DNA from 4 places in the Brenneria rubrifaciens genome. Region 2 is predicted to be linked to each of the others. Evidence: predicted binding sites of a transcription regulator. Region 2 holds the regulator's gene; each other region holds the start of a gene.

Evidence for each region. The regulator LexA, encoded in region 2, represses DNA repair genes until DNA is damaged. The targets are predictions, from matches to a motif close to TNCTGTATGTACATACAGNA.
Region 1: umuD (translesion error-prone DNA polymerase V autoproteolytic subunit) is a predicted target of LexA. The motif match lies at 5,065-5,084, and genes of this name have one in related genera.
Region 3: sulA (SOS-induced cell division inhibitor SulA) is a predicted target of LexA. The motif match lies at 5,590-5,609, and genes of this name have one in related genera.
Region 4: mutH (DNA mismatch repair endonuclease MutH) is a predicted target of LexA. The motif match lies at 6,781-6,800, and genes of this name have one in related genera.

The regions. Positions count from the first base shown of each region.
Region 1 is NZ_CP034035.1:2,066,462-2,074,623, forward strand. It holds gene EH207_RS09615 (PqiB family protein) at 1-424, shown strand, start outside; gene rsmF (16S rRNA (cytosine(1407)-C(5))-methyltransferase RsmF) at 539-1,981, shown strand; gene EH207_RS09625 (YdfD/YebW family protein) at 2,110-2,301, shown strand; gene EH207_RS09630 (extensin-like domain-containing protein) at 2,332-3,024, opposite strand; gene umuC (translesion error-prone DNA polymerase V subunit UmuC) at 3,360-4,622, opposite strand; gene umuD (translesion error-prone DNA polymerase V autoproteolytic subunit) at 4,624-5,043, opposite strand; gene EH207_RS09645 (CsbD family protein) at 5,298-5,582, shown strand; gene EH207_RS09650 (YebY family protein) at 6,051-6,404, opposite strand; gene ftnA (non-heme ferritin) at 6,674-7,186, opposite strand; gene EH207_RS09660 (DNA polymerase III subunit theta) at 7,513-7,743, shown strand; gene EH207_RS09665 (S9 family peptidase) at 8,035-8,162, opposite strand, start outside.
Region 2 is NZ_CP034035.1:447,251-455,412, forward strand. It holds gene EH207_RS02095 (Fic family protein) at 1-446, shown strand, start outside; gene ubiC (chorismate lyase) at 604-1,128, shown strand; gene ubiA (4-hydroxybenzoate octaprenyltransferase) at 1,147-2,019, shown strand; gene plsB (glycerol-3-phosphate 1-O-acyltransferase PlsB) at 2,079-4,550, opposite strand; gene EH207_RS02115 (diacylglycerol kinase) at 4,678-5,043, shown strand; gene lexA (transcriptional repressor LexA) at 5,154-5,762, shown strand; gene EH207_RS02125 (CsbD family protein) at 6,261-6,470, shown strand; gene zur (zinc uptake transcriptional repressor Zur) at 6,602-7,117, opposite strand; gene EH207_RS02135 (pirin family protein) at 7,230-7,928, opposite strand; gene EH207_RS02140 (LysR family transcriptional regulator) at 8,038-8,162, shown strand, end outside.
Region 3 is NZ_CP034035.1:1,489,438-1,497,599, reverse strand. It holds gene helD (DNA helicase IV) at 1-1,971, opposite strand, end outside; gene EH207_RS07010 (YccF domain-containing protein) at 2,148-2,594, shown strand; gene yccS (YccS family putative transporter) at 2,615-4,750, shown strand; gene EH207_RS07000 (TfoX/Sxy family DNA transformation protein) at 4,780-5,406, opposite strand; gene sulA (SOS-induced cell division inhibitor SulA) at 5,631-6,137, shown strand; gene ompA (porin OmpA) at 6,508-7,581, shown strand; gene matP (macrodomain Ter protein MatP) at 7,643-8,101, opposite strand.
Region 4 is NZ_CP034035.1:752,584-760,745, forward strand. It holds gene EH207_RS03525 (autotransporter domain-containing protein) at 1-2,375, shown strand, start outside; gene EH207_RS03530 (NADP(H)-dependent aldo-keto reductase) at 2,439-3,479, opposite strand; gene EH207_RS03535 (YgdI/YgdR family lipoprotein) at 3,743-3,961, opposite strand; gene EH207_RS03540 (TerC family protein) at 4,243-4,956, opposite strand; gene mutH (DNA mismatch repair endonuclease MutH) at 5,857-6,540, opposite strand; gene rppH (RNA pyrophosphohydrolase) at 7,240-7,773, shown strand; gene ptsP (phosphoenolpyruvate--protein phosphotransferase) at 7,786-8,162, shown strand, end outside.

The DNA of each region.
Region 1 (8,162 bases), 1.6 Mb from region 2:
AATTTCCGATTCACGCTATCAGGATGGATTAAATATCAACGTGGATGCGCCCGAAGCGGGCGCGTTACAGGTGGGCACGCCGGTGTTGTTCAGGGGCATTGAAGTGGGAACCGTCACCGGTTTGTCGCTGGGGACGCTCTCCGATCGCATCACGGTTGCGTTGCGTATCAGTAAAGGTTATCAGCATTTGGTGAGAGTTAACTCCGTATTCTGGCTGGCTTCCGGCTACAACCTGGAGTTCGGTTTAACCGGCAGCGTGATAAAAACCGGCACCTTTCAGCAGTTCATCCGCGGGGGGATTGCGTTTGCGACGCCGGCCACCACCCCGCTGGCACCGCTGGCGCAGGAAGGAAAACATTTTCTGTTGCGCGATGAAGAGCCGCAGGCGTGGCGGCAATGGGGAACGGCAATCCCGACGAACTAAAAAACCACGCCGGGACGGGACCGCTTTACCGCCCCGGCGTTTCCCATTCGGCGGATATCACTTTTATGGTAAACTCCGCCGCCTAATCTTTATCGCTGTAATGGGACATCTTACGTGGCTAAACAGACTCCGGCCGATTTGCCCGCTGAATTCCTTAATGCAACGCAGGCAATCATGCCCGCGCATCTCTCAATGACCGATTTTATTGCCGCCTGCCAACGGCCTTTGCGCCGCAGTATTCGTATCAATACGTTAAAAATCAGCGTTGAAGCATTTCTGCAACAGGTTGAGCCTTATGGATGGCGATTTGAACCGATTCCGTGGTGCGAAGAGGGCTTTTGGCTGTTAAACGCGGACGATGAAACCGTTCGGCTGGGCAATACGCTGGAACACCTTAGCGGCCTTTTCTATATTCAGGAAGCCAGTTCGATGCTGCCGGTCAGCGCTTTGCTCCATGACCGCTCAACGCCGCAAAAAGTTCTGGACATTGCCGCCGCGCCCGGTTCCAAAACCACTCAGATGGCTGCCAGACTGAACAACCAGGGCGGCATTATCGCCAACGAATACTCCGGCAGCCGGGTCAAAGTGCTGCATGCCAACATCAGCCGCTGCGGGGTAAGCAATACCGCGATCACGCATTTCGACGGCCGGGTTTTTGGCGCCGCCCTGCCCGAGTATTTCGATGCGATTCTGCTGGATGCGCCGTGCTCCGGCGAGGGCGTCGTCCGTAAAGATCCGGCCGCCATGAGCCACTGGTCGCCGGAAAGTATCATCAGCATCGCGGCCACCCAGCGCGACCTGATCCTAAGCGCTTTCCACGCGCTGAAACCCGGCGGGGTGATGATCTATTCGACCTGTACGCTCAATACGCAGGAAAATCAGCAGGTTTGCTACTGGTTACAGCAGCAGTTCCCCGATGCCTGTGAATTTGAACCGTTAACCGACCTGTTCCCGAATGCGCCGTTGGCCGCCACGCAAGAAGGCTTTTTACATGTCTTCCCGCAAATCTATGACAGTGAAGGTTTTTTTGTCGCCCGCCTGAGAAAAACGGCCCGCGTGCCGCCGCTCCCGGCGCCGGGTTATAAAGTGGGCAAATTCCCCTTCTCGCCGCTGAACGGCAAAGATGCGGCGCTGGTGACTCAAGCTGCGGAAAAGCAAGGTCTGGCATGGCGCGGCAATCAGCATCAGCTATGGCAGCGTGACAATGAAATCTGGCTTTTTCCCACCGCGCTGGTTTCTGCGTTTGGCAACATTAAATTCTCGCGGATTGGCGTCAAGCTGGCGGAACGCTTTCCCAAAGGCTATCGCTGGCAGCATGAAGCCGTTATCGCCCTGGCAAAATCCGATGTTCGTCACCGTTATGCGCTGACGCCCCAACAGGCCGCCGAATGGTTTCAGGGCAAAGACAGTTACCCGGAGCCGCTTCCCGCCGCGGATGAACTGCTGCTCACTTATCAGGATTGCCCGGTCGGTCTGGCGAAACGCATCGGTAGTCGGATCAAAAACAATTTGCCGCGCGATCTGGTCCGTGACGGCGCTGGCCCGGCGCGGCGCTAAGCGGTCTTCGCTGGCGGCGAAGCCGTCATCTGGCGGTGATAAAATCGCCTGATAAACGCGCGCCCCCCATCTGCGGCGTTTTCATCTACAATTGCCTATAGCATGTCGGAAAGAAAGTTGAGGGCATCATGTTTGCACTGGTGATATTTGTTTGCTATCTCGGGCATGGCTGTGATGAACTGGTGGTCGATGCTTATAACACGGAAACACAATGTCTGCGGGCGATGGACGAGCAACGTTTGCGCCGCGCGGGGTGTTATCCTATTGAGGAATTTATTGACGGTTTCTGGATGCCGGCAAAGGAATACACGGATTTTTAATCCGCCACACGCCCGCTCGTTCGAACAATATCACCGACATACGCCAAAACCTCTCATACCCAGATGAAAATGGTTTGCGTGTGCCGCGTTATATTCCGGCCCCAGCGAATTACCAAAAAAACGGCAGCTATCATTAAAGACGAAGATGGTTCGCAGATAGTCACCTCGTTCATTTTGTTGCGGCCATTGGTTCAGTACGCTGATCCGCTGTCCGTCCGCCAGGCGAAAACCGACAATATCCAACGCCTCCGCCGTGGCATGCTCACTCAATCGCCCTTCGGGACGATGGTAAACATTGCGGCAGGCGTAGCTGCCGACATGGTCGATCCGTACCAGCGATGTGTTCATCCGCGCCGCTTGCGGCAGAGTCGATTGCGTCACAAACATCGTACTGCTCAACGCCAGCGGGCAACTGGCGAGAAAGCTGGCGCTGAGTCCGACAGCGCCAAAACGCTGCACGCGAACAGGCGAAGACAGCGGACATTGGCCTTCAACATCACTCACCTGCGAAAAGGTCACCCGCCCTTTTTCCTGCGCCTGCATCAATATCGCCAGACATGCTTTGGGGTCATTCGCCACTTGCTTTAGTTTGAAACGTGTGACGAAGGTTGGCGGGTCGTCAACCGATAGCGGCGAAAACGGATCATAGCCGGGAGGAAGGTGGCGTTGAAGCCAGGGCGCCAGCGCCATCAGCCCCCCCAGAATAATCAGAGCAACCAGCATTCTTCGTACCACGTCCCCACCTCCGGTTCAAACCCTATCGGGCGTAATGACTGCGTGACCGCCGCCAAGCGAGGTGCTGAAATCCGCATAGTTATTCCTCTAGATCTGTGATAATCATGGACGCTTTGTTTGCTTACGGGAGTCTTGTAACCCGGCTTATCGCTACAACCGATCAATAATGAAGAATCGATCTGTATAAACGTTTATAAAATAATCACACCTGATGTCATCATGACACTGGAGAATTCAAACGATAACGATGACATCAGGGAAAGCGAAGCCCACCATTTCGGTGGGCTTTTTGCGTTGGCAGCCGCCGTATGTGGTGTATTGCCCTATCTGACGATGGGCAAATCGGCATACCGGGTCGTGTAGGCCGGAGAGAGAAAGTCCCGTTTCATCGCCCAAGCTTGCTGAATACCCTGCCCGGCAAACCAGATTTTGCCTTTGCCGCTCTGATTAAGTTCATCCAATACGCACATCAAGGCCGCGCTGTTTTTTCTGGGTGGATGGTCGTCGAAAAAATCGAGCTGCGCCACCCCCTGGCTGAAAAAGTCGCTCAACATGACACCCGCTTTCATATAACGGTAGCCTTCCAGCCAAATACGGTCCAATGCTGCTGTCGCCATGCGGGTGATGTCCCGCGTGTCGTTGGAGGGAATCATCCGCTGGCCGCTCGCCTGGTTTGAATAGAAAACCTCTTCTTCAGTATGCGGACTGGTGCGCACAAACACGCTGACAAGGCGGCAATACTGACGCTCAGCCCGCAGTTTTTCCGCGGCGCGTCCGGCATACGCGCACACCGCCTCACGCATATCTTCATAACGGGTAATACGCGAACCGAACGAACGGCTACATACGATTTGCTGTTTTGTCGGCGCAAACTCATCCAGCGTCAGACACGGCTGGCCGCACAGTTCCCGCGCGGTACGCTCCAGTACCACATTAAAATGCTTGCGGATCACCCAGGGCGAACAATCCGCCAGATGCAGCGCCGTTTCAATCCCCAGCAAATTCAGTTTCTTGCTGATCCGACGCCCGACGCCCCACACATCCGCCACCGGCACCTGCGCCAGCAGTTTCCGCTGACGCTCAGGGAGCGACAAATCTACCACACCGCCCGTTTTACGCCATTTCTTGGCGGCATAGTTCGCCAGCTTAGCCAGCGTCTTTGTCGGCGCGATACCCACGCCAACGGTCAGATGCGCATGCTGTTGCACCCGGGCGCGCACCTCCCGGCCAAACTGCTCCAGCGGCACACCGTGGACGACGCCGGAAATGTCCATAAAAGCCTCGTCAATGGAGTAAATCTCAACGGCCGGCGCCATTTCCTCCAGCGTCGCCATAACACGGTTCGACATATCCGCGTACAACGCATAGTTTGAACTGAATACCTGCACGCCGTGCTGTTGCAGCGCATCTTTTATCTTAAAAAACGGCGCCCCCATCGTGATGCCCAGCATTTTCGCCCCGTCGTTGCGGGCAATAACGCAACCGTCATTATTCGACAACACAACCACCGGCCTGCCTCTCAGATCCGGCCGAAATACCGTCTCGCAGGCGGCATAAAAGCTGTTTACATCAACGAGTGCGAACATATTAGCAGTGGGCTTTTATCGTAAACGTCACCACGCCGAAGATTTCCAGCGCATCATCATTTCCAAAGCGGATCGGACGGTATGCGCTGTTCATCGGGATCAGTTGCACTTCCGGCTGAAGCTGCAATTTTTTGACCGTAAAAGCGCCGTCCACGGCGGCAACCACGATATCGTCATGTCTGGCCGTTATCGCGCAGTCGACCACCAGCATATCGCCATCAGCGATACCCACCCCAGACATGGAATCGCCGCTGACGCGGACGAAATAGGTCGCGCTGGGATGACGAATAAGCAACTTGTTGAGATCGATACGTTCTTCAACGTAATCCTGGGCTGGGCTGGGGAATCCGCATTCAACTCGATCGGTGAAAAGCGGCAATTCAACGGGTTCTGACAATTCTATTGTTTTTATGAACTTCACGATTTTTACATTCTGTTATGGCACTGTTCATGCATACAGTATTATTTCATCACGTAAATGGTCAAGCCTGCACATGAATGTTTTTATTAACGAATTGATAGCGCTGAATATTTAGTTTTTGCCTATCGTAACGCGGTATCCTTTTTTTGAATACGCCCTGCTGAATTCGCATTGATGATGCAATCAACAGTGGATTGGACGGCATTTCGAACTATCCTTGTATTGTCATTAATGAGATAACGCGGAGATAAACGATGTCGAAAAATAATTTTGATACAGATGCTGAAAACCTCGCAGATAAAGCCGCTAACAAAGCCAATGAGGTTGCCGGAGCCGCTCAGGAAACTTTCGGCGATGTTGTTGATTCACCGAAACATCAAATAAAAGGCGCTACCCGAAAATACGCGGCACAAGCTTGTGATGCACTATGCGATGCAACAAATACCGTTGCCGGTAAAGTTAAAGAATCCCCCATTGCAAGTCTATTAGCCGCTGGCGCGATTGGTATCGTGATTGGCCTTTTGGCAGGGCGCAAATAATCTCAAGTCCCTTTCAGGGACTTGTCAACACGGTAAGGCGACATTAGTCGCCTTACCAATGATTGAAACTTTAGTGAGTTTAAAAAATGCTGGATTGCCAGGAAGATGTTTTTCAATCTTGGCATTATCTTATTGATTGAAATCATCATCAGTCCATATAAAAAAACGCAGTTGCTTTTTAGGCATACCTCGGTATTTTTCTGGGATTTAGCGCGTATTAACAAATAGTTAAAAAAAGACCGAATACGATTCCTGTATCCGGTCTAGGGAAATGGCTCTTGGGAGAGAGCCTTGCGCTAAAAGTTGGCATTTATACAAGCTGAACGAGCCTTGTCACATAAGCTTAGTAAATTCTCTCGCGTTTTCCAGTTTCAACTCATCAGCAGTTATCACAAATGGAACAGATTTCACACTTTACAATAACTATTCAAAACCAATTAATTAACAATAAAATAAAAATCAATCAGTTCAGGATTTATTATCCGGCTGGCAGAGTTGCTCTGCACGTTCAATGAAAGGTTGCAGACTTTTCTTTTGACCTGGGTTTTTAGGGTCATCCAGCCAGATTTCATCGATCGGCTTGGCGTTCACCAACCCCGCTTTCATTTGCTCCGTTGCCGTGTCATTGAGGGGATATTGCATCAATGTTCCGGTATGCAAGGCATACAGCGCATTGCCGGGCCGGCATATCAGTTGAACTTCTTCTCGCGTGAAGGCCCAGCGTTCTCCGTATTCCAGACGGCTGATGTTCGCCAGTTTCGCCGCAGCGAATACACTCACAGGCAGGGAGGCGAGGACAAAGTATAAAAGTAGTTTTTTCATCGGAGGTTCCTGAACATGATTATCCAGACGATTGCGCGCCATCATATTAAACCGTCCGGCACGGGCAAAGATAAATCTCAAACCTTATAAAACATGAGGTTGCGTATAAGTTCTGTCAGCGATCATAGCGACAGTATTCAATGAAGTCGAGCGGCAAATCGGCAGGGAAACGCGGAAAGATAAAGAGGGGAAAATAACGCGGCGATTTAAAATAGCGTGAGGCGAGAAACACGCTCCCTCACGCCGCTAGCAGAAAACGCCTTACGGCATCAGTTCGCTGAACCTGAAACGCTTGCAGACATTTTTTTAAGATCCTGATCAATGAAGAACAGGCCGCCGTCATCGGTATTGACTAGCGCCAGCTTATCAAGAATGGATTTGAACAGCTTCTCTTCCTCATGCTGCTCTGCAACATACCATTGCAGGAAGTTGAAGGTGGAGTAGTCCTGCAACGTCATCGCGGCATGCGCCAGTTCATTGATCTTTGAGGTGATGAGCTGTTCGTGCTCGTAAGTGAGTTTGAAAACGTCAGAGAGTGAAGTGAACTCTACCGGCGGCGCGGGGATCGCTCCCAGTATCGGCAGGTTGCCGGTGTCGTCCAGGTAGTTGAACAAACGCTGCATATGCTGCATTTCTTCCTGGGAATGGGCTTTCAGGAATGCAGAAGCGCCCTCAAAACCTTTATCCCCACACCAGGCGCTCATTTGTAAATACAGATTCGCAGAATAAAATTCCAGATTAAGCTGCTCATTCAGTTTTTGAGTCATTTCTTTTTTTAACATAGACATTCCTTATTTTTCTGGCAAGCAAAATAATTGATCGCCATTATGCCTTGAAACGTAAAAATAAAAAACATCTTATCAATTAAATCAACAATAAATAATTATCAATAATAAAATCAATTGGTTGTTTTTTATTATTGATAATTATTTTCATTTTCAATAAAGAAACGTTTTTGATTGATAACCGTTTTTATTATCAATCAAAATAAACATTCAATATATCTAACCTCTGCAAATTGAAAGGTGACGGGTATAACTTGCGATTTCCATGGCTCTGTTTTACCGTGACGCCAGCATATCGTCACAGTTAATCGGGGGAAAACGCGATGGGACACAATCTGGCAGAACTTTCCAAAGAAGAAATGGATAAGGTCAATGTTGATTTAGCGGCGTCAGGGGTAGCGTTCAAAGAACGTTATAATATGCCTGTCATTCCTGAAATGATTGAGAAAGAGCAGCCAGAGCATCTGCGCGGTTATTTCCGCGAGCGCGTTGCCGTTTATCGTCAGTTGTCGTTGCAGTTTTCTCGCCTTCCTTATGAACCTAAGGCCAAATAATTTTTCCAGCTCAGCAGACTCGCAATAAAAACCGCGTTTCCCTTGCATATTGGGTAAAACAGGCGGTTAATGGGTGGGCAAACCAACCTTTTACTACCAGACGAGGTAAGATATGAGTAAAGGAATGGACAGCAAAAAGAACAGCAAGAAAAAGCCCTTGAAAACCGCGGCGGAAAAACGGGCGGATAAAAAGGCGAAAAAAGGTCAACCACAGGCCGACATCAATTAAACCCACGATACCGATCGGTAAACCCGCCTCCCTGCGGGTTTACTCCCGATAACAATCCAGCATCAAGCGCCGGGCGTCCCCAGTACCATCAGCAGAAACGCATACTCCAGCGCAATATCCTCATAATGTTTAAAGCGTCCCGACTTGCCGCCATGCCCGGCATCCATATCGGTATACAACAATAACAATC
Region 2 (8,162 bases):
GTTTTTGGAATTATGATGAAAGTAGCGAGGATGATATGGAAAACGCATCGTTTGAAACGGCGAGCGTTGGGCTTTACAGCCGCTCCTTCGAGGAAATTCCTGATTCGTTGCGGCCTGCCCCTTATACTAAAGCGCAGTATGATCTTTATCGTCAGGATATTGCGGCGGCAAAAAACGATGATGACAAACTTTCGTCAATCGTGCGTATCTGCCGTAACCTGGAGCAAGCACACTGTTTTACTGATGGTAACTCCAGAACGCTTGGCTTTTTGCTGGTCAATCAGCTTCTGCTCGAAAATGCCTTTAGCCCTGCGATTATACGCGATCCCAACCGCTTTGATGGTTTTTCCAGTCAGGAACTGGTGAATGAAATCAAGAAAGGGCAGCGGCTTTTTAACCAACTTCAGTCCACTGGCCCATCACCAGCCAACCCACCACCGTTATAGTTATTATCCGCTCTGAACCCTGCATCACTCAGAAAACCCCCTTGTATAAAAAGCATACTTATCGTTAACCCTGCGTTCAGAACGTGTTATCAGGGTGCTATTCTGCGCTACAATATGAGACGTTTACATGATTAAGAGCCAACCTGGAGTGGGGACAATGTCTGATGAGGCGCCAGTTTCCCTGCGTGCGATTGAATGGTTTTCCGAACAGCCGGCAATCATGCCTGCGCCCATTGAAGACTGGCTGATGGAAACAGGGTCAATGACGCAGCGTCTTGATGACTGTTGCGTCCAACTGACGGTAATTGTTTGCAAGGAATGCTTTATTTTGCCGGGGGAGTTGTTAAATGATGAACATGGACATCTGCCCGTCAGCGAGCGTTATTGGCTGCGTGAGGTCGTGCTCTATGGCGACGGGCGTCCCTGGTTATTCGGTCGAACCCTGGTTCCGCAACAAACACTGGATGGCACAGGCGCCGCTTTAATGAAAATCGGTAATACGCCGCTGGGGCGTTATCTGTTTCAACATGATGCCCTGACGCGCGATTATATACACACCGGGGCCGGCGGCAGTTTGTGGGCGCGTCGTTCCCGTTTGTGCCTTTCCGGTCAGCCGCTATTGTTGACCGAGCTGTTTTTACCTGAGGCACCGCTTTATTTTATGGATAGCTGTAAAGGCTAACCGATCATTACCGAGGAGATGAGTCTGTTGGAAAGAAGTGTAACAGCGGGGAAATGGCTGGCTTACTGTCGGTTGATGCGCATTGATAAACCGATAGGCTCTCTGCTGCTACTGTGGCCGACTTTATGGGCGTTATGGCTGGCGGGACGGGGAGCGCCGGAACCGTGGACGTTATTTGTTTTCGTCGCGGGGGTCTTTTTGATGCGGGCGGCAGGCTGCGTTATCAATGATTTTGCCGATCGTCATTTTGACGGGCATGTGAAGCGTACGGCTTCACGCCCGTTGCCTAGCGGACTGGTCAGCGAGCAGTCTGCCAAGCTATTGTTTGTGGTGTTGGTGCTGCTGGCGTTCTGCTTGGTTCTGACGATGAACAGAATAACCATCTGGCTTTCCGTTGCCGGACTAGCGCTTGCCTGGGTATATCCGTTTATGAAGCGTGTCAGCCATCTGCCCCAGTTTGTTCTGGGCGCGGCGTTTGGCTGGTCGATACCGATGGCCTATGCCGCAGTGAGTGAGACGCTGCCAGCAACCTGCTGGATGATGTTTCTGGCTTATGTCTGCTGGACGGTCGCCTACGATACGCAGTACGCCATGGTCGATCGGGATGATGATCTCAAGATCGGTATCAAATCCACCGCTATCCTCTTCGGACGTTTTGACACGTTGATTATCGGTCTGCTGCAACTGAGCGTATTGCTGCTGCTGGCGGCGCTAGGCTATATGACGTCATTAGGCCCGCTATTTTACGTGTCGCTGCTGGTGGCCGCCGGATTATTTGTTTATCAGCAGAAATTGATCGCCGGGCGCGGGCGGGATGCCTGTTTCCGGGCATTCAAAAATAATAACTATGTTGGAATGGCGCTGTTTATCGGCGTTTTATTCAGTCTGTAAGCTAACCACACGGACAAACAAAGGCGGCGATATTTTTCGCCGCCTTTATTCTTTTAGCGTTACTCTCGAGAGGGCGCGTCTTTTGCGTTCAGGCTTTCGCTGCCCGCCTCGGCAGGCGAACTGGCGCTTTCAATCGTCAGCCGTACCTCTGGGGTGATCAGGTCGCCCAGAATGTGATAGATTTCCAGGATGTTTCCCTGCGCCGCCTCGCTGCTATCCGTGATATAGCCTTCATTGCGTAAGGTGACAACCAGCGTTGAAAACACGGCTTTATCGAAAAACTCCGGCGCGTTGATACCGTGCAGAACCGATAACCGCTGCGCCATATTGCGGCTCTCTTTTTCCAGCGTCCCGCGATGGATGCCGGGGTTTGCTCCCAGCAACGAAAGCGTGATGGCATAGCGTTGCAGTGTTTCGCGCACCCCGGCGGCCAGGAGTTGCAACGTGCGAATCCGCGCCGGGTTGATAAGCAGCTCATCCTCTTTGCTGAACAGCAACGCCTGCCTTGTGAGTTCCGCTATTAATGCGGATAACACGGCCGGCAATTGTTCTCTGGTGTAGTGCAGAAACAGTTCTGCCTGAAGCAGAGGATAAATCAGCGTAATCTGCCGGACCAGTTCGGTCAGGGTAATATGCCGATGGTGGATCACGATACTGGCGATGAGCGAAGGCAGTATCAGCAGGTGCTGAATATTATTACGGTAATAGGTCATCAGCACGGCCTGTTCCCGCGGCAGAATAATGATGTCGCCGATGTTGTCTTTCTCGACTTCAAATTTATCCATGCCCAGCGCGTGTTCCAGCAATTCATACGGCGTCTTTTTCGGCGCGGTGATATCTTTATGGTAAGGAACATTACGCAGGAGTTGCAGATAGCAATCCAACTGCTCATACATTTGTTCGCGGGTCAAAGAACGCTGGCGTGACGCCAGTAATGCTGTCGAACAAAGGTTCATGGCGTTTGCTGCCGCGGCGTTGTTGATGCGCACCATAATATCCGTGGCGATATCCTGCACCGTCGGCGTTAACCAGCTTGGGCGCTGCGCTTCAATCGGGTCAATGGCGTCACGCCATTGCGGCACATGCTGATTCAGATAGGTGGTTAACGGCAGCGGTTCCCCGAAGTTCACATAGCCTTGTCCGAGGTTGCGCAACTTACGTAAGCCGCGCACCATCTGTATAAAGCCTTCTTTCTCTTTTGTCGCGCCACGCAGCTCTTTGGCGTAGGTGCCGACTTCCATGACGTGCTCATAGCCGACATAGATGGGCACCAACGTAATGGGGCGCGTACCGCCGCGCAGCATGGCCTGAATGGTCATGGCCAGCGTGCCGGTCTTCGGCTCCAGCAGGCGTCCTGTTCGGGAGCGGCCACCTTCAACAAAATACTCGACCGAGTAGCCCCGGGCAAAAAGCTCGCCCAAATATTCGCGAAAAATGGTGGAATACAGTTTATTGCCTTTGAAAGTACGGCGAATAAAGAACGCGCCCAGGCGTCGGAAGATCGGGCCGGCAGGCCAGAAATTCAGGTTGATCCCGGCGGCGATGTGCGGAGGAACCAACCCCTGATGATAGAGCACGTAGGAAAGCAGCAGATAGTCCATATGGCTGCGATGGCAGGGAACATAGACGATTTCGTGCCCGTCCTGCGCCAGTTGGCGTACCCGTTCGGCATTATGGACGTTAATCCCCTGATAGAGACGGTTCCAGGTCCAGCCCAATATGCGGTCGGATAAACGGATGGCTTCATAAGAAAAATCGGCGGCAATTTCTTCCATCAGGGCAATGGCGTTTTGCTGCGCTCTTTCATGGGAGAGTTTTTTGCTGCGCGCCTCGTCATCAATGGCTTTTGTGACCGCTTTAGAGTTAAGCAGTTTATTGAACAGCTCCTGACGCACCGGCAGACGCGGACCTACCGCCGCCAGACGCTGGCGCGAGAAGTGCATTCGCGCGACGCGTGCCAGCTTGTGAGCGATGGTTTTGTCCGTGCCGTGTTCAGTCGCCATATAGCGTAATGACACAGGGCTGGAAAAGCGGACAAAACTGTCCCGACCTAACCACAACACGGCGAAAAATTTCTCGATACCGTTCAGCAACCGTAAATGCGGGGTGGCCTGATTTTGCCCTTCACGGCCAGGCGAACGGCCAAACATAACGGAAACCGGCACCATCTGCACATTCAGATCGGGATTGGCGCGGTGTAAATCCAGATAGTCGTGAAACAGCTTTACCGATTCTTGCTTTGGAACGTAGTAGCGGAAAACGCGTGGGCCATCATTGATGAAGACATGACTAGGCAGTTCCACTCCGCCAACGTCTACGGGTTGCAGAGGATCGGGCAGGCCAAACGCCTGACATTTTGTCCGCAGTGTTATTAAATCTGCCTTAGAATTGTAAGGCAATACATAGAGAATCGGACGCGACGGGTCTAAGCCCAGTTCAGTCACAGGATCTATGGGTATGACTTTACTTTTCACCAACAGCCTGAGTGGGAAACACAATAATTTATAGTAAATTTTACGCCAACCTGACATAACAACTTGAAGCCTCTTGTTAGCAACGCGTCGCAAGGATACCAGAAACTGCGCTGGAGATCTGTGGTGGTGAGACAACGGTTCAGCGTTAAAATGCCGAGCTATCGCTTATAAATTGGGAGCATAAATGAATAAATCAACGGGGATGACCCGGATTATCAAGGCAACCGGCTATTCCCTTAAAGGACTGCGACAGGCATGGCGGCATGAAGCGGCCTTTCGGCAGGAAACCGTGCTGACGATTGTCGGGGTGGTTATTGCCTGTCTTCTGCCTGTCACCCTGGTTGAGAGGCTACTGCTTATTAGCTCGGTCGTGTTGATCATGCTGTTTGAACTGGCGAACAGCGCGATTGAAGCCGTAGTGGATCGCGTGGGTACTGAACATCATGAACTGTCTGGTCGGGCGAAAGACATTGGCTCGGCGTCGGTCTTGGTGGCTATTCTGCTGGCGGCTGTGGTATGGGGCAGTATTCTTTGGCAGCATTTTGCGTAAGGGCTTGCAGAAATTAATGAAAAACCGAGGTTTACACACATCCTGGTTTCCAATCGCAGATGACCTGTATATACTCACAGCAAGACTGTATAAACAACCAGGGGGGCGGAATGAAAGTATTAACAGCCAGACAGCAACAGGTTTATGACCTGATCCGCGATCATATTGTGCAGACCGGTATGCCGCCTACACGTGCAGAAATTGCCCAGCAATTGGGGTTTCGTTCGCCGAATGCTGCTGAAGAGCATTTAAAAGCATTGGCGCGCAAAGGCGTGATTCAAATCGTATCTGGCGCATCGCGCGGTATTCGCTTGCTGATGGAAGAAGAGACTGGCATTCCGTTGGTGGGACGTGTTGCCGCCGGGGAACCGCTTCTGGCGCAGCAGCATATTGAATGTCATTACCAGATTGACCCGGCCATGTTCAAGCCTGGTGCGGATTTCTTGCTGCGTGTAAATGGCATGTCAATGAAAGATATCGGTATTATGGATGGTGACCTGCTGGCCGTACACAAAACGCAGAATGTTCATAACGGCCAGATCGTCGTTGCCCGCATCGAAGATGAAGTGACGGTGAAACGACTGAAAAAACAGGGGAATATGGTTTATTTGCTGGCTGAAAACGAAGCGTTTTCACCCATCGTTGTGGATCTGCGCGAACAGAGTTTTTCTATCGAAGGTCTGGCCGTTGGCGTAATTCGCAACGGAGACTGGAGCTGATTCCCACCCTAGCCAGGCGTAATAGTTAAGCTTGTTGCTCTGACATTTTCTTCACACATCGCCCCGTTCAGGGGCGATGTGGTTTATACACTTTCTTCATTCACTGCGCTTTGCTTGCAGAAACCGCGTTGCAATCTGTTGCTGATACATTTATTTACATTTAACGAGACAAATAAAAGGCGGCTATTACTTGCTGTTCTTTATATTTTTTTAAGCGATTCCGTCATCTATATGAGCGTTTTTTTAGACTTAGGGTCTGCTTTAAATAAAATAACCGGAACTATCGTCTATAATTTATTTGAGGATAAGCATTATTATCTTTTCAACTCATCAGGCCATTTCACGACAATCTGAGTCAGATCCAGTGAACGTCGCTGGTATTGAAAGAGAAGAGAATGCCTGTGATGACGCTTACTGAATGGCTTATCTGAAACTAACGTAATGCGCATAAATCACTATTCATTTATGCCATCTTAAACCTAAGGTGTGGAGATAATTATGAATAAGGATCAAGCTGGCGGTAACTGGAAACAGTTTAAAGGTAAAGCGAAAGAACAGTGGGGTAAATTGACTGACGATGATCTGAAGGTTATCGAAGGTAAACGTGAACAATTGGTTGGCAAGATTCAGGAACGCTATGGATACAAGAAAGAAGCCGCCGAGAAAGAAGTAAAAGATTGGGAAAGCCATAACAAATACTTCTGGTAAGGAAGGCAGATAAGGCTTGGCGGCGTGGCAATCCAGCTTGTTAAATCAGGATAAACTGGGATGTCAAGGGAGGCTAAGTGCGCCGGGAGACAAGGGAAATGTTTGATTAGCCCTTGCGATTTACGTGAGGGCTAGCGTTTTTTGATCGGTATGCTGTGGTCGTGATCGCATCGATCCGTCTGTTTACATGCCGCGACTTCCTGACACGCTCCACAAAGCCCACGCGCTTCGATAACGCTTTGACGCAGGGTAAAACCCGCCTGTTGCGCCAATTCACGCAATGTTTCTTCCACTCCTTCCGTCTTACGCTCGGTAACCTGACTACAGCGGTCACAGATAAAGAGCGCGGAAGTGTGACTATGATCCTCGATACGATGACAAAGCACATAGCTGTTATTTGACTCAACCCGATGAATAAACCCCTGCTCCAGCAAAAAATCCAGCGCGCGGTAGACTGTCGGTGGTTTGGCCTGCGGTTCTGATTTTCGCAAAAGATCGAGCAGATCGTAGGCACTTATGGCGCCGGACTGCCGCGCCATCAGACGCAACACTTCCAGTCGCTGTGGCGTCAGACGAACGCCGCGCTGCTGACAAATTTGTTCAGCCTGAGCAAGTAGTCTGTCCTGAGTGGTTAAATCTATTGTCATGCCATATCACCCCGACGCAGAGAAAAATATCGTATATCTTACCACGGCGGGAGAAAAACGCCGAGCGAGCGACGCTGGCTCACCCAGAGCGTTGAAAAGGAAAGGGAGAGCGTTAGGCGACCAGATCGATTAACAAGGCGCGTAGGGCTGTTTCAGCCTGTAAGGTCAAGCGGGTTTCTTGCTGAATAAACGCACCGTCACCACAATGCAGCACTTGACGGCCAGACGGTTCCTGAATACTCATCGAACCATGAATCAACTGAAGGTAAGCCCGATTTCCATGCAATGTAATGGTTTGTTGGTCATTTTTTTGCCATTCTAAATGATGAATCCACACTTGTTGGCGGAGTTGCAGGCTGCCTTGTTCCCCCTCTGGCGAGGCCACTAAACAATGGCCGGTTTTGTTCAGCGACAGGCGCTGTAGCGGACTGTTTTCTCGCGTTGGGCAGGCATCAAGCCACAGTTGCATACGCGTCAGCGGGCTACAACCACTGGTATTATATTCGCTATAGCTGATGTTCGGCTGGGTCGCGAGCAGTAAAACATCCCCTTCTTTGGCGTGGATATAGCGACCGTTACTGTCGCGGTACTCCGCTTCACCCTGGAGAACGATATTTAAAATATCCACGCGCGGGTATGTGCGCGGCTGGAATGAAGAGCCTGGCGTCAGCACTTCCTGATTAAGCACGCGCAGTGAAGCATAACCGAGTAACTGAGGATCGAAGTAATGGCCGAAGGAGAACGTATAACGTGCTTGCAACCAGCCATAGTCCGCCTGACCGCATTGCTCCGCCGCTCTTCTTATGATCATGGTATTGCCCTGAGTAATCATTTCTTACACAGATAGTAATTAAGTGGACGCTGGATTGTTAGCTAGTTAATCTGGTCGGCATATTCAAAATTCCTGAATGAGTACAAAAATGGCTAAAGAACGAGCGTTGACGCTGGAAGCCCTAAGGGTCATGGACGCCATTGATCGCCGGGGAAGCTTTGCGGCGGCGGCGGATGCGTTGGGACGCGTGCCTTCCGCGTTGAGTTACACCAT
Region 3 (8,162 bases), 1.0 Mb from region 2:
CACCCGATGTTTGGCTCTGGTTAGCGCGACGTAGAGTAAACGCCGCTCCTCAGCATCCGGGTAATCCTCCGGCTCAGGCAACAATACCGCTTCAAGAACCGATTCCCGCGCTGGCGCAGGAAAACCGTCTTTGCCATCATGCATCCCCACAATAATCACATACTCGGCCTGCTGACCTTTACTGGCATGCACAGTCATAAAATCGATAGGTAAATTCGGCCATTTCGTCGCGGCTTTCTGTAGTACCTCTGACCGTAGATGATGATACCGGGCCAAGATCAAAATACGCTCATCAGGTTTCACAAAACCGCTTAATTTATCCAGCAGCGCCTCCAATTGCTCAAAAGGCAGGATGGTCACCGCCTTTTTATCCCCTTTGGCGAGGCTATTCAGCGGCTTTTTGAGTTGGTTGGGGTTTTGCTGAATAAACTGATTCGCGACATCACCAATACGTTCATTAAAGCGATAGGTGGTATCCAACGCGCACTGCTCGCTAGCACCAAAATTTTGTTCAAACGCCGTTGTCAGTGATAGCTCGGCACCACTAAAACGATAAATGGCCTGCCAGTCATCGCCTACCGCAAACAAGCAGCTCCTGCTGTTCTGTCGACGCAAAGCTTCGAGCAAACGCGCACGCTGAGGGGAAATATCCTGAAATTCATCAACCAGAATATGCTTCCATGGGCTGATAAATCGGCCTTTGTCCAACAGATTGACGGCCTGATGAATCAGGCCGGAAAAATCGACGGCATTTTCATCTTTCAGCGATTTTTTCCAGGCTTTTAATAACGGCGCCATCAACCGGACACGCTGCTGAAATAGTGGCCGAATGTCCTCTGGCGCCTGCTCAATCATTTCAGCCTGACTCCCCCCATGCATACGCATCAGCCCCAGCCAGCGCTCCAGACGTCCGGCAAGCTGCTCCGTCAGCGCGCGATCGTGCCAGAAATCACCATCCGGCAGTTGCCACCCCAGTTCTTCCATGAGCCATTGCCGCCACCCTTTCGCCTGCGTTTTTTTCTCGGCACACTGTTGCTGCCAGTTTTTTATCAGTAATTCACGCCGTTTTTTACTGTCGCTTTCCAGTTGGCTGATCACCGGCACCTTACGACTGCTCTGCTGAATAATATGCAACGCCAGAGCGTGGAACGTTTTGGCCTGAATCTCTTTTGTATGCAAACGGGACTGAATACGCTCATTCATTTCTTCTGCGGCTTTACGGCCAAATGCCAACAGCAGAATTTGATTGGGTGTGGCTTTACCTCGATGCATCAACCAGGCGGCACGCGCCACCAGCACGGAGGTTTTGCCACTACCGGCACCAGCAAGCACCAATATCGCGTCCTCACCATTAATGACCGCCCTACACTGGGCATTATTCAACGGGGTGGTTTCCACAGACTGGAAGAACGCCTGCTGCTGCACCAGCGTACGCGCCATCCATTCCTGATTACATTTCGTCCGTTCTTTATTCCCGCGATCTAGCCATTGCTGACAAAGTCGATAGTTATCGCGGCATTCATCAAATTCATTTAAACGGACGACGGGAAGCGGCAATGAGGCAAATGTGCTGCAAATATCTTCCTGCAACTGTGCGAGTGACCTTCGGCTGAACCAGGCGTCCTGATGCTCCAGCGCACGAATGTCATCCACCTGCCTTTGTAGAACGCCAGCACTCACCTGGCTCATTTCCTCGCTCCACGCTTGCCAGGACTTCATTAAACAACGGTAGAATGCCTGTGTTTGCTGCCACTCCGTGCCATGCAATCGCACCACTTTGTCCGCAGGGAGTTCAAACTCCAGTTCTCCCCATACCAGCCCCCGCTTACAGTGAATCTTGAGAAGCTGGTTGAAGGGGATAATATATTCATGTTTATCACCACTCACCTCGACGCCAGCATTAAGCAGCCTCACCCGGTTATAAGGGTGCTGCGCCAAATGCTTACCTAATGATGTTGATTTAAGTTCCATTACGTTTGCGCCATAAAATTGTGAGATGTTGCTCGCCAGCACCGTAGTCTACCTGTTATCAGTATTTACGCCCTAGCTTAAAAAACAGATTAGGATATCCTGATGCTTGATGTGATAATTCTTTTACCATCATAGGGTTTGTAGGGTTTGGTTACCTTGGAAATTCAGGAGAGATTATGCGCACCGTATTGAACATTTTGAATTTCGTACTGGGAGGTTTTTTCACCACGTTGTCCTGGCTGCTGGCTACCGTGGTAAGTGTTCTGCTTATCTTTACGCTGCCGCTGACCCGCTCATGTTGGGAAATTACCAAATTATCGCTGCTGCCTTACGGCAATGAAGCCATTCACGTCGATGAACTACGGCCTGATGAAAAAAATCATGTTCTCAATGCCGGCGGTTCTTTGCTGAACATATTTTGGTTTATTTTCTTCGGCTGGTGGCTATGTCTGACACATATCGTTACGGGCATTGCGCAATGCATCTCTATCATCGGCATTCCCGTGGGTATCGCCAATTTCAAAATCGCCGCAATCGCGCTATGGCCGGTCGGACGCCGCGTGGTACCAGTCGAACTGGCACAAGCGGCGCGTGAGGAAAACGCACGTCGTCACTATCGTTAATCGCGCCAGAGGATAGACCGTTGCTCACATTTTCGCTTGGTATCCGCCGCTATGTGTATAACAGCAACTGGCTGTATAACATCCGCATTTTTATTGCCCTTACCGGCGCAGCCGCGGTTCCCTGGTGGTTCGATCAACCAACATCCACTATTCCGTTAACACTGGGCGTTGTGGCGGCGGCGTTAGCCGACCTTGACGACCGACTGAGCGGACGCCTGCGTAATCTTTGTATTACTCTGTTCTGTTTTTTTATTGCCTCCGTCTCCATCGAACTACTCTTTCCTTATCCCTGGTTATTCGGTCTGGGGCTAGCGCTGTCAACGTGCGGCTTTATTTTGCTCGGGGCGTTAGGGCAACGCTATGCCACCATCGCCTTTGGCGCGCTGTTAATTGCGATATACACCATGCTGGGGATTTCACTTTACACCACCTGGTATGAGCAGCCCCTCATGCTTCTATTGGGCGCATCCTGGTATAACCTGATTACCCTGCTCGGGCATCTGATTTTTCCTATCCGTCCTTTGCAGGTCAATCTGGCGCAGTGTTATCAGCAACTGTCACGCTATCTGGATGCAAAAGCCAATTTGTTCGATCCAGATATCGAGGGGGAAACGGATCAACCACTCATTGACGTCGCAATGGTTAACAGCCAGTTGGTGGCCTCGCTAAATCAGACCAAGTCATCATTATTAACGCGGCTGCGTGGGGACAGAGGTCAGAGAGGAACCCGGCGGACATTACATTATTATTTCGTTGCCCAGGACATCCATGAACGTGCCAGCTCGTCTCATGTACACTACCCGCAACTGCGTGAAAAATTTCGCTACAGCGATATTTTGTTCCGTTTCCAGCGTTTGCTTTCAATGCAGGCGCGTGCCTGCCAGCAGTTGGCGCAATCCATTCTATTGCAGCAAAAATATCAGCATGACGGCAGTATTGAACGCGCCTTCGTTCATCTTGAAGCCGCGATTACGCGAGTTTCAGAAAGCCAAAATACCGAAGCATCACAAATTAAAACGTTGCAGTACCTGCTAAACAATCTGCGGGCGATAGATGCACAGCTCTCAACGATTGAATCAGAACAGGCGAGCGAACGAGAAAATACCGCTGAGAACACATTGGCTGACGACAAAATTACCGGGTGGTGCGATATCCGTCTGAGAATCAGCCGTCATCTGACACCACAGTCAGCGTTGTTTCGTCATGCTGTACGCATGTCGGTATTACTCTGTAGCGGCTATGCCTTTATCCAGGTGACCGGGATGCAACATGGTTACTGGACCCTGCTGACCAGCCTGTTCGTCTGTCAACCTAATTATAATGCGACGCGCCGCAGACTGGCGTTGAGAATCATCGGTACATTGACCGGTGTTTTACTGGGATTGCCCATTTTATATTTTGTGCCGTCGGTTGAGGGACAACTTACGCTGATCGTCATCAGCGGCGTACTGTTTTTTGCCTTCAGAAACGTACAATACGCACACGCCACCATGTTTATTACCCTATTGGTGTTGCTGTGTTTCAACCTGCTGGGTGAAGGATTTGAAGTCGCTGCACCGCGTATTGTCGACACACTGCTGGGTTGCGCCATTGCCTGGGCTGCCGTCAGTTTTATCTGGCCGGACTGGCGTTTTCGTGGACTCCCTGCGGTTATCAATAAAACCCTGGATGCCAACTGCCGCTATCTCAATGCCATTATGACGCAATATCATCAGGGGAAGGATAATAGCCTGGCCTACCGTATCGCGCGCCGCGATGCGCATAACTGCGATGCGGAATTAGCCTCGGTAGTTTCCAATATGTCGTCAGAACCCCACGCGATTAGAAACAAAATGGACGGCGCCTTTCGCTTTATGTGCCTGAACCACACCTTGCTGAGTTATATCTCTACGCTGGGCGCTCACCGAGAAAAAATCTCATGCCCGAATATTCTGCGATTGCTGGATGATGCCGTTTGTTATGTTGATGACGCATTGCATCGTCAGGAGATTGAAAACCTGCGTATAAATCAGGGATTGGATGCCATAGTGAGCCGCATCCAATCCCTGTCCGCTGATCCCGGCAGCAAAGAATTATTGGTTCTTCAGCAGATCGGTTTACTTATTGAGCTATTGCCCGAACTGACTCAGTTAAAAAAAGACATGATCAAATTGTAAAAATAGCCAGTGTACAAACCGCTATCCATCTAGTGGTCGTGTCCTTTAAATGAAGAGTCTGCGTTGCGCTCATACCATTCCACGAGTTCATTACGTATCCCAATTGGGAGTGCGGCCTGATGCGTGCCACTTATCGCCCCTGCCAGCGCCAGTAGTGTGTTCACACTGAGATTGGCACTGACCGCACGTAACTTCAGGTAGCTTATTTTCGCACCGCACTGCTGTAACTCATCAATATTCTTGATGCCTACTTTCCATAGCAAACGCTCAATATCGTGGTTTAAATTAGGCAAATCCTTCAATCGCCCACTTTCGCTTTTGGCGGCTTTGTCATACTGCGCCCCTGCCAGCGCCATTCTGGCAAATTGCAACAGTTGCAAATGGTTTCCCCACAGAGACTCGTCAACCAGATAATAATTCAGCGGAATAGGTATACCCCGCTTGGTATAGACAAGATGCGGCATATTGCGGTTATGGAAATGTACTTCATCTTTTTTACTGGCTCTCAGATAAAGCTCACCTCCCGATACCACACCAAAGATTATTTTATTTGCTGCGATGCTGTAGCCACCAAACTGAGAACGGGAAGTGATGTCTCCCAAAGATGCAAAATAACGCTTAGATTGCAAAATCCTTTTTTCGCATAAATGTTTCATTACTGTAACCCTTAGTATTGAAATAATCTGTTCCTGTTAAAAGTAGGAAGATCAATAACAGGAACAAGTAATTAATCACAGGGCGCACACGGCTTCAAACACAAAATGAGCTTGCTGGATGTTGCATGTGGAATATGCGAGGCGCTTTGAAAAAATCAGGTTGATTTTCACACACGCAAAAGATACTGTATAGACATACAGTAATACTATGGGGAGGAGTCATTATGCGTACTCAACCACTCAGCGCCTACAACGCGCAGCAATCAACATTTTCAAATAACTCACTCCCTGCTGGTGCTTCCGCATGTTGTGGGGGAATTATCAGCGAAATCGTTTACAACGCCGATCAGCCTAATGTCACGCATTTGTTATTGCCTTTTCTGCACCAGTTAGGCACACAGTCACGCTGGTTGCTTTGGCTATCACCCCAGCAAAAACTGAGCCGTCCCTGGTTACAACAATCAGGGTTGCCGCTGGATAAAATAGTTCAGTTGCATCATATCAGTCCTAAGCTGACGGTAGATGCGATGGAAAAAGCATTATTAACCGGAAATTATAGCGTCGTACTATGCTGGTTGGCACAGGATCTGACAGAAGAAGAAAGGGTCAGATTGCGACAGGCGGCGCAAGCGGGGAATACATTCGGCTTTATCATGCGCCCGGAAAGCTCCCATAACGGCTCGCATAGACTCTTTCCGAGCCTAAAAATTCACTCAACATTGTATCATTAAGTAAATTAAGAATTTTCTCAGCCATTTTGGGAAAAAATTGGAACATTTCCCAGCAGGGCCGTATTTTAAGGGCCTTTAGATAAGTGTTAAGCCATAAAAATTCCATACTATCTGTCAAAATCATCTACTATTTGTTAGCAAGTGTGTAGGAATTGTTAGTTTTTTCATGCTACGAATCACATCATACTTGTAACTTTCTCATCACGTTGTAGACTTTATCTCGCTGGAGTTGCTCTTTTATAACGCCAGTTGACTGGCAGTGAGTCATAGTCATAAATAAGGGCAAAGTCTCCGACTAAAAGATTTTAACCAAAGGTCTGTTAGCTTACCGAGTTAATGGCTGATTTGGATGATAAATGAGGCGTACAAAATGAAAAAAACAGCTATAGCAATTGCAGTGGCACTGGCTGGCTTCGCTACCGTAGCTCAAGCCGCACCGAAAGATGACACCTGGTATGTGGGTGGTAAACTGGGTGTTTCTCAATTTCATGATACTGGTTTCTATGGAAACGGTTATGAAGGTATCAACAACAACCCTAACATAAGCAAATTAGGCGCAGGTGCTTTCCTGGGTTATCAAGCTAACCCTTATCTGGGTTTTGAATTGGGCTACGATTGGCTGGGCCGCTTGAAGTATGCGGGTTCTTCAACTTCAAACACTGACAGTGCAAGCTTTAAAGCTCAAGGTGTTCAGTTGGCTGCTAAATTAAGCTATCCCGTATACACCGATCTCGATATCTATACCCGTCTGGGTGGTATCGTATGGCGTGCTGACAGCCATGCGGCGCAAAGTGGCGTCGATCGTAACAACGATGACACCGGTGTCTCTCCGCTGGCCGCTCTGGGTATTGAATACGCCTTTGATAAAAACTGGGCAGTTCGCGTAGATTATCAATGGATTAGCAACATCGGTGACGCGGGCACAGTAGGTGCACGTCCTGATAACATGTTTATGAGCGCAGGTGTTTCTTACCGTTTCGGACAAGATGACTACGTAGCGCCTGCTGTTACTCCGGCTCCGGCTCCAGTTGTTGAAACCAAGCGTTTCACCCTGAAGTCTGACGTTCTGTTCAACTTCAACAAAGCAACGTTGAAACCAGAAGGCCAACAATCGCTGGATCAACTTTACTCTCAGTTGAGCTCGATGGATCCGAAAGACGGTTCCGTTATTGTTCTGGGCTACACTGACCGTTTAGGTTCAGAGAAATACAACCAGGGGCTGTCTGAAAAACGTGCTCAAACCGTTGTGGATTACCTGATAGCTAAAGGTATCCCGGCAAACAAAATCACTGCTAATGGTCAAGGCGAATCCAACCCTGTTACCGGTTCAACCTGTGACAACGTGAAAGGGCGTGCTGCGCTGATCGAGTGCCTGGCACCGGATCGTCGTGTAGAGATCGAAGTTAAAGGCATCAAAGATGTTGTAACTCAGCCACAAGCTTAAGTTATCAACGAAAAGACCTCGCTTCGGCGAGGTTTTTTCTTTCCAGACCAGGTAATAAAACCTAACGGTTGTCTTTATTCAAAATGGCTTCAAGATCCTGCTTCAACGACGACATCTGGTTGGCATATCTTTCCTTATGTTCGGCGTCTTCTATCAGTTGCACAATTGTTTCCGATAACGTATTCCCACGCCGCTGCGCCAGCCCCGCCAAGCGCTGCCAAACCAGATATTCCAGGTCTATCGACTTCTTGCGTGTATGCTGATGCTCGGCATTAAAATGGCGTTTCCGCCTCGCTCGAATCGTTTGCTTCATGCGGTTTTCTAATGCAGGACTCATACACTGCTCAATCCACTCCAGCACTTTGACTGGTTGGTTTTCCATTTTCAGCAGCAGAGTTATTGCTTCCTCAGCCGCGCTTTTCTCCAGAAAGCGGGTGATATCCTCACCTTCACGGTGTTTTTTCACCAGATATTTCCATTTCCACCCACACTCAAGGTTTTCTAATTGTTGATATTTCATATTGAATTCTTCAGTGACCGTGTAACGTTATACTTAGAATAACAGTTTTTTGGCCTTTTTA
Region 4 (8,162 bases), 310 kb from region 2:
TCACCGGTAAGGAGAACCGGATCGGCAACAATTGGCTCAGCGTGATGTCGTATAATCCCCGGCAATCTTCGAATAGCGTGGCATTTATCGCGCCATTCACTAACCTCGCCCAGGGAGCCAGCGAATACAGCCTGTTGGCGCCGGGTGTGGGTGTTTCCACCACCTCGAACGGTGAGACTTATGAGACGTTGAATGGAACGTCGTTTTCCGCGCCCTATGTAACCGGCGTCGGTGCGCTGGTTAGTGAAGTGTTTCCCTATATGGACGGCAAACAGATTGCCGATGTCCTGCTTTCCACCGCGACGCCGTTGCGCGGCGATACCCTCCCTGAAGCGGTGATGCTGCAAAACATCGAATACGATGGCGATCTGAACGAAGTCGGCGCCTCGTTGAAGTTTTATTCATACCGGCGTGATATCACGGTTACAGATGAAGAGGTCGACGTTCTGCTCGACTCGTTAACCTCGGACAAAACCCCCGAAGAAGTGAAAGAAAGGATTCGAGGCATGATCCTCACTGCGTCCCGCGAGCAGAACGTCATCGTGCTTCCTGAGGATGAATATCAATCACTGTTCGGTCAGGGGATTGTCAACGCTAACAGAGCGGTGCAGGGACCGGGAGCGTTAAACGCCCGGCGGCTGGCTGAAAGCGATATAGGCGGCGGTGCGACTGGCGGCGACTATGCGTTGTATGGCATCGATACTCAGGGCATGGATAGTACTTGGGGCAATGATATTACTCAGATACGCAATAAAAATCCTCAAAGCGCGTTGTTCGGGCGGGATGTGGGCTTAAATAAACAAGGCGATGGAACGCTTTACCTGACGGGCGACAACACCTATGCCGGGCCGACTATCGTACAGGGCGGCGAGGTCGTGGTTGGCAAGGTCGCGGGGGGAACCGGCAGTCTGGCTGGTGATGTCTGGGTAAAAACCGATGCGAAGCTGGGGGGGCACGGCAGGATTGCCGGCAGTGTGACGCTTGATAGCGGCGCCACGCTGTCTCCCGGCAACTCCATCGGGACGTTGACCGTCGGCAGCGTGACTTTCAACCAAGGCAGCACTTATACATTTGAAATAGACGCGCAGGGCAGGTCGGATGGTCTGGTTGTCACGAAGGATGCGCATCTTGCGGGGACGGTGGCGATCTCAGGTTCGAACAGTCCGTTATTGTTGGGCGATCGCTTTAGGCTGCTTGATGTCGGCGGCGAACTGACGGGAAAATTTGACTCGCTGAGCTCGGCGCGCCAGTCAGTATTTCTGACGGACGCGCTCAGCTATAGCGGTCAGCACGCTTATCTGGATGTCGTGCGCAACAACCGGCCATTCAGCGAAGTAGCGCAAAGCCGTAATCAAAGCGCCGTCGCGCAGGGGATAGAAGGCCAGGAGAGTGGACGAGTGTTTGAGGCGATAGCCAATTCGACCAGCGAAGAGGCGTCGCGCGACGCGTTTGATAATCTTAGCGGTGAGATTTATGCTGCGTCACGCGCCGCACTGTTCCAACGCAGCCGCTATGTGCGCGATGCCATCAACAGTTCAATGCATGAAGGGAAAGCAGATACGCTGTGGTTAAGCCAATGGGCTAACGAAGGGAGCGTGGACGAACAGTCGGGATTCGCCAAAGCAACGAACCACGGTTATGGATTTTTAATCGGCAACGGTAGACAGGTTGGAACGGACAGTACTTTGGGTTTTGCTATCGGCAGTGAAAAAAGCAAAATCAAAGTCGATGAACGCGCTTCCAGTGTTGATGTCACCACCTACCATATCGCCAGCTATTTCGGCACGACGAAGTGGGGTGTGGATGTGCGCGCCGGGATGGAATACAGCTATCTTGATATGGCGACCGAGCGGTCAATCACGGTGCCGGGACTGGAGAACCGGGTAAAGGCGGAATACCGTGGGCATCTGGCTCAGGGCTTTGTTGAGGGAAGTCATCGTTTTTCGCTTAACGACAATTTTAGCTTGGAACCTTATGGCAACACGGCTTACGTTTGGCAAGGCATGCCCGGCGCGCGTGAAAACGGCGGTCCGGCCGCGCTGAGCTGGGGAAAACAGACCGACAGCGTCGTGTTTTCCACGCTGGGACTGCGTAGCGAAGCGCGTTTTGCCGCACCGCTGCCCGTTGCGTTTTATATGGATGCGGGCTATCAGCGACGGATGACGTCCGATGATAATCAAATGCGGATGCGTTTTGCTCAAGGTGACGAATTTACCATTGAGTCCGGCTCCGTCGATCGCGACACGTTGCTGCTGCGCACTGGCGTCTCTCTGGGTATGACGCGCAACGGAAAGTTATCGCTCGGCTACCAGGGCGTGCTGGGGGAAAACTCGCGTGATGACAGCGTCAGGGTGCAGTTAGGCATAAAATTCTGAACGGTGTGGTAACGACACGCCGCTCCGTTAAGGCGCGGCGTGCAAAACGTTTGCTGATAAAAATTATGGAGCTGGAAAGGTAAAGCGGCGGTGGATAGCCTCCAGTTCGTTCAGGATCGCCTGGTCTAATGTGAGTTCCAGACTGGCAAGATTGGTTTGAAGCTGTTCTACCGAGGTTGCCCCCAGCAGGGTGGTTGCCACAAATGGCTGCTGACGAACGAACGCCAACGCCATTTGCGCCGGATCAAGGCCGTGTTTGCGTGCCAGCGCCACATATTCGGCGATGGCCTGTTGAGTCTGGGGCGCGGTATAGCGGGTAAAGCGGCTGAATAGCGTATTGCGCGCGCCCGCTGGTTTTGCGCCATTGAGGTACTTGCCTGTCAGCGTGCCGAATGCCAATGCCGAGTATGCCAGTAGCTCCACGCCTTCGTGCTGGCTGATTTCCGCCAGACCCACTTCAAAACTGCGGTTGAGCAGACTGTAAGGATTTTGAATCGACACAATGCGCGGCAGGTCGTGTTTTTCGGCCAGATGGAGATAGCGCATTACGCCCCAGGGCGTTTCGTTGGAAACCCCGATGTAGCGGATCTTACCGGCCCTGACCTGTTCGTTCAGCGCTTCCAGTGTTTCCAGCAAGGTAACCGCGGGTTTATCCTCGGTATATTGGTATCCCAATTTACCAAAGCAGTTGGTTTGGCGTTGCGGCCAATGCAACTGATACAAATCAATATAATCGGTGTTCAGGCGCTTAAGGCTGGCGTCCAACGCGTCACGGATGTTTATGCGATCCAATGCCTGCTGTGGGCGAATGGCGTCGTCATTGCCGCGAACCGGGCCGGATACCTTGCTTGCCAGAATGAGTTTCTCACGCCCACTACGGGATTTCAGCCACGAACCAATATAGCTCTCGGTTAGCCCCTGAGTTTCCGGCCGTGGTGGAACCGGATACATTTCTGCTACGTCAATCAGGTTAACGCCTGCGGCAATAGCATGATCCAATTGTGCATGCGCTTCAGCTTCACTGTTTTGTTCGCCGAAGGTCATCGTGCCAAGGCCCAGCACACTGACTTCTAGAGAGCTATGGGGAATACGGTGATATTGCATTGCCAGCTTCCTTGTATATCTGAAAATAGCCGATGTATCGCTATACCCGTCATCTTTCAAGTGACAGATGTGTTGGCTGAACGGAATGACTCGGCCCATTCCGGGCGGAGTCCGGCAGGGGCCGCCGCCGTCTTCCTATCACGCGAAATAGGTCGGGATGACACACCTGAATTTGACTATAACGAAGCCACGCGATGTGGGGAAGCCTCATTGTTGCCTGACGGCGTGATAAAGGCATTCGGTTGGGGGAGGATATCCGTCATTCAGCGTTCGATAATTTGGGAAATATTATTGCTGTTAATCAGTTTTTCGTTGCCCTGTTCATCGATGTAGCTGAGCATGCCTGTCTCTTCATCAAGAACAGGTTTGTTTTGCGTCAGCAGCATCTGTCCTTCTTTGGTTGCCATGACATACTGGCTGGAACAGCCGCAGAGGGAGAATACTAAAGCCAGTGTGACTGCCATTTTTACCTGCACTTTCATCGTTATCTTTACCTGTTTCGGACAGCAAAAAATTGAAGGCTATCTAATGAGTCTAACAAATCGTTTGCGGGGATTAAGTAGGAATAAGGGGAAGAGTTGATGAAATTATCGTTAATTTTGGTTAAGGCGAGTGAAAAAATGTGTCAAGGGCAGGGTTATAGGAACAACATACTATGAAACACGGTGCATTGCAGAGCAAATATCCACCTTGTCACCGTGCTTTTTATTATCTGTACCTACCCCGGCGGCAGGTACAACGGCGAAAACCGCGGTGCGTAAGATCAGTCCGCTTTAGCTTTCTTGCCGCGCAACAGGTTCAGGGCTTCGACAGACATGGAGAAGAACATGGCAAAATAGATGTAGCCTTTCGGTACATGAATATCGAAACTTTCCAGAATAAGCGTGAAGCCCACCAGAATCAGGAACGACAGCGCCAGCATTTTGACGGACGGATGACGCTCGACGAACTCGCCGATGGTTCGGGCGGAAAACATCATCACGCCAACCGCGATAATCACTGCGGCCATCATGATAAACAGGTGGTCGGAAAGCCCTACTGCCGTGATCACGGAATCCAGACTAAAAATGATATCCAGCAGCATGATCTGTACGATCGCGCTAAAGAAGGAGTGCACTTGTGTCGCATGCTCTTCCGAACCGCCTTCCACGGTTTCATGAATTTCTTTAATCGACTTCCAGATCAGGAAAAGCCCCCCGAAAAATAGGATCAGGTCACGCGTCGAAATCTCATTACCCAATATACTAAACAGCGGATTGGTCAAACGGATAACCCAGGCAATTGAAGCCAGTAATCCCAGACGCATGAGCATGGCGCCCATGAGGCCGATACGGCGAGCTTTATTTTGTTGCGCTTTGGGAAGTTTGGCGACAACCAACGACAGGAAAATAATATTGTCGATGCCAAGAACGATTTCCAGAATAGTCAGCGTTCCTAGCGCCAACCAGGCATTCGGGTCAACAATCCAATCAAACATTTATCAATACACCTTAAACGAAACGTAAGCGACATTATACGCCGCTACATTGCTGAGCAGGCAAGTGAAAGTGTGAGAGTGCCGCAAACCATTCTGTTGCGCGCTGCGATATAACGTCATCCCTCATCACTATCACCTGGGCGCCGTTGCTCAGGGGTATACCCCTCCAACTTCAAGTTGCATGTGCGTTGGTTTTCCTCGCTCACCCCAGTCGCTTTCTGACGTAAACGCCAGAGGATTCGCTGTGTCGCCGCCTTTGCTGCAACGCGAATTATTTCGGGTATGAATCAGGAAAAGGGACGTTTCCCTCCACCACGCAGGCAGTTTAGGTATAGCTATGAAAATGCGATGGCTTATGACTCATTAAAAATGCCGCGTGGTTTAGATTTTTTAAAAACCTAAAAATTAATCTTATTATTTTAAATAAAACCAGCATCGCGATAAGGCAGCTTTACAGATAGAGCGTAATTAAATTTGTATAGGTAAAAAATATGTCTGCAATGGAATAATCGCTTATTTCGCCTGTTTCAGGATTTTCTCTCACGTCCTTTGGAGATAAGAAACATACAACTCTGAATGGTAATGCCTTTCAGTTGCGACATACGTTACGAATAATCCAACCATCATGGTAAGAATAAATACCAGTAAGTAAAAACAGTGCCTTATCCTCATCACCCTCACCTTGAATACATTATGCAAATAGACAGGATCACCCCTGAAATCAGAACCCAATGAACCTGAGAGGCGTTTTGTCTTTCCAAAGTCCAAGACCCGAGCCATAGCGGAGCATCCGTTCCGGCGTCATCTCTATTTCTCCGTAAGCCCTGCTAATTATTTTGTGCAACGTTTCTGTATTCTTACCAACATTTCGTTGTGCGGGCATACCGGAAGGGATATCCGTCATAAAAAATGGCGTGCTAGCAGAGGCGCGGTAAATGTTTTCTTCAGATAAAACCCGCGCGGTAATGTCATAATAGGCTGCCCGAATTCACCAATGGCTTCCGTCAGGGCGCGACTGTTGGCGGCTTTGGGGCGTAATTGCAGCACTTCCCCGTGACGCGCGGTGATGCTCTCAACCTTTCCCAGCACAATCAAGTCCATCAACTCTTCCCAATCCCGGCGCAGTTGTTCCTCTTCTTCTTCGTTCGGACTCCAGATGAGCGGAGTGCCGATCCGCCGTTCGCCCAACGGAATCGGCCGCGAACCTTCAACCGGAATCCACAACACGCGCGCCAGTTTGTGCCGAACGTGGCTGCTTTCCCAAGTGACGCCGCTGTTGCCGGTCAACGGTGCGACGCAGACAAAGGTGGTTTCCAGCGGGCGGCCTTGCTCATCAATAGGAATGGTTTTCAGCTCAATGCCGATATCGGGGAAATCCTGCTCGGGCTTGCTGCCTGCGCTGGCTCCCAGAAAGCGCTCAAGTAGAACGCCAATCCAGCCTTTATCACGCTTCAGGTTTGTCGGCAGCGGCAACCGCGCGATGCTGGCGAGTTCCGCCAGATTATAGCCCGCGAGCGATTGGGCTCGTTGCAGGAGTTCCTGTTCATTATGGGGTGGCGCAGTCAGAACGGACGGTGAATTCATAGCATGCCTAATCTGATTTTTTCCGCTTAAAAAAAACACAGCGGGTGAAAAACATTAACCTATAACCTGAAAGGCGGTTGAAAAAATTCAATAATAGCATGATCCATAGTACTTTTTTTCAATGTGGAAATGCATGCGGACACCGGTGTTTTAAACTGTGCACCTGTAAAAACCAACAATGAACAGGATCTTACACCAGGTTATCCACAGATTTCTTGGATAACCGGCAAAAAGATGAATTACTGGTTTGATTTACAGCCTTGACGTCGCAGGTTTTTGCTGTTTTTGCCTATATATTGCCTGATTCCGTCAAGGCGTCTGTGGATAAAATCAACATGGGGCAATTTTTCGCCAGCGCAGCCTTGAAAATCATTCAAGCAGGATCTCCTACGCTGATCTTGCTGTAAAGATCGCACTTAATTTTATGAAAATAAAGTACTATTTTTGAAATGCATCAGAAAATTCCGATCTGCCGTTAATAAGTTTTACGCATCTTTTAATGAGTTCTGCACAAAGATGTCCACAGAAATAGTGAATAAACCGCCATTTCTTTAGCTCATCTGTTTATAACTTTGATTCTGGCTGTGGGTCATCTTGATTTTATCAGCGTGACAACTGCGCTAAGCAGTGGTTTACCGCCTGCCGGGAGTGTGAAACAATCAAGTCATCTTTGTATTCAAAGTTTATCGAGGTAGTCCGGTGATCGATGATGATGGCTACCGCCCGAATGTGGGAATTGTAATTTGTAATCGGCAGGGGCAGGTACTGTGGGCCCGCCGCTACGGTCAGCACTCCTGGCAGTTTCCTCAGGGGGGGATCAACCCCGGAGAGAGCGCGGAGCAAGCGATGTACCGTGAGCTGTTTGAAGAGGTGGGACTGAAGAAAAAAGATGTCCGCGTTTTGGCCTCCACCCGCAGTTGGTTACGTTATAAATTACCGAAACGTTTGGTGCGATGGGATACTAAACCGGTCTGTATCGGCCAAAAGCAAAAATGGTTTCTGCTACAGTTGATGAGTAATGAATCTGATATCAACATGCAAAGCAGTGGCACACCTGAGTTTGATGGCTGGCGTTGGGTCAGTTACTGGTATCCGGTTCGTCAAGTTGTGTCTTTCAAACGCGATGTTTACCGGCGCGTAATGAAAGAATTTATCAGTTCGGTGTTACAGCTTCAGGAGAATTCGGCGACACGGACGGCACCGCCGTCTGGCTCCCGGCGAAAAAGAGGGTAATTCAGGCACAACATGCTCACGCGCTTGCGAGAAATTGTCGAAAAAGTAGCTGCAACGGCTCGCCTTAATGATGCGCTGGAAATTCTGGTCAATGAAACCTGTCAGGCAATGGACACGGAGGTCTGTTCGATCTATCTGGCTGACCACGATCGCCAATGCTACTACCTGATGGCGACGCGCGGTTTAAAGAAACCGCGCGGCCGTAGCGTCGCGCTGGCATTTGGGCAAGGCGTGGTCGGCCTGGTGGGGCAGCGTGCCGAACCGATTAATCTGGCGGATGCCCGTACTCACCCCAGTTTCAAATATATCCCCGCTGTAAAAGAGCAAGATTTCCGCTCTTTTCTGGGGGTTCCTATTATTCATCGCCGTCAGTTGCTGGGCGTGTTAGT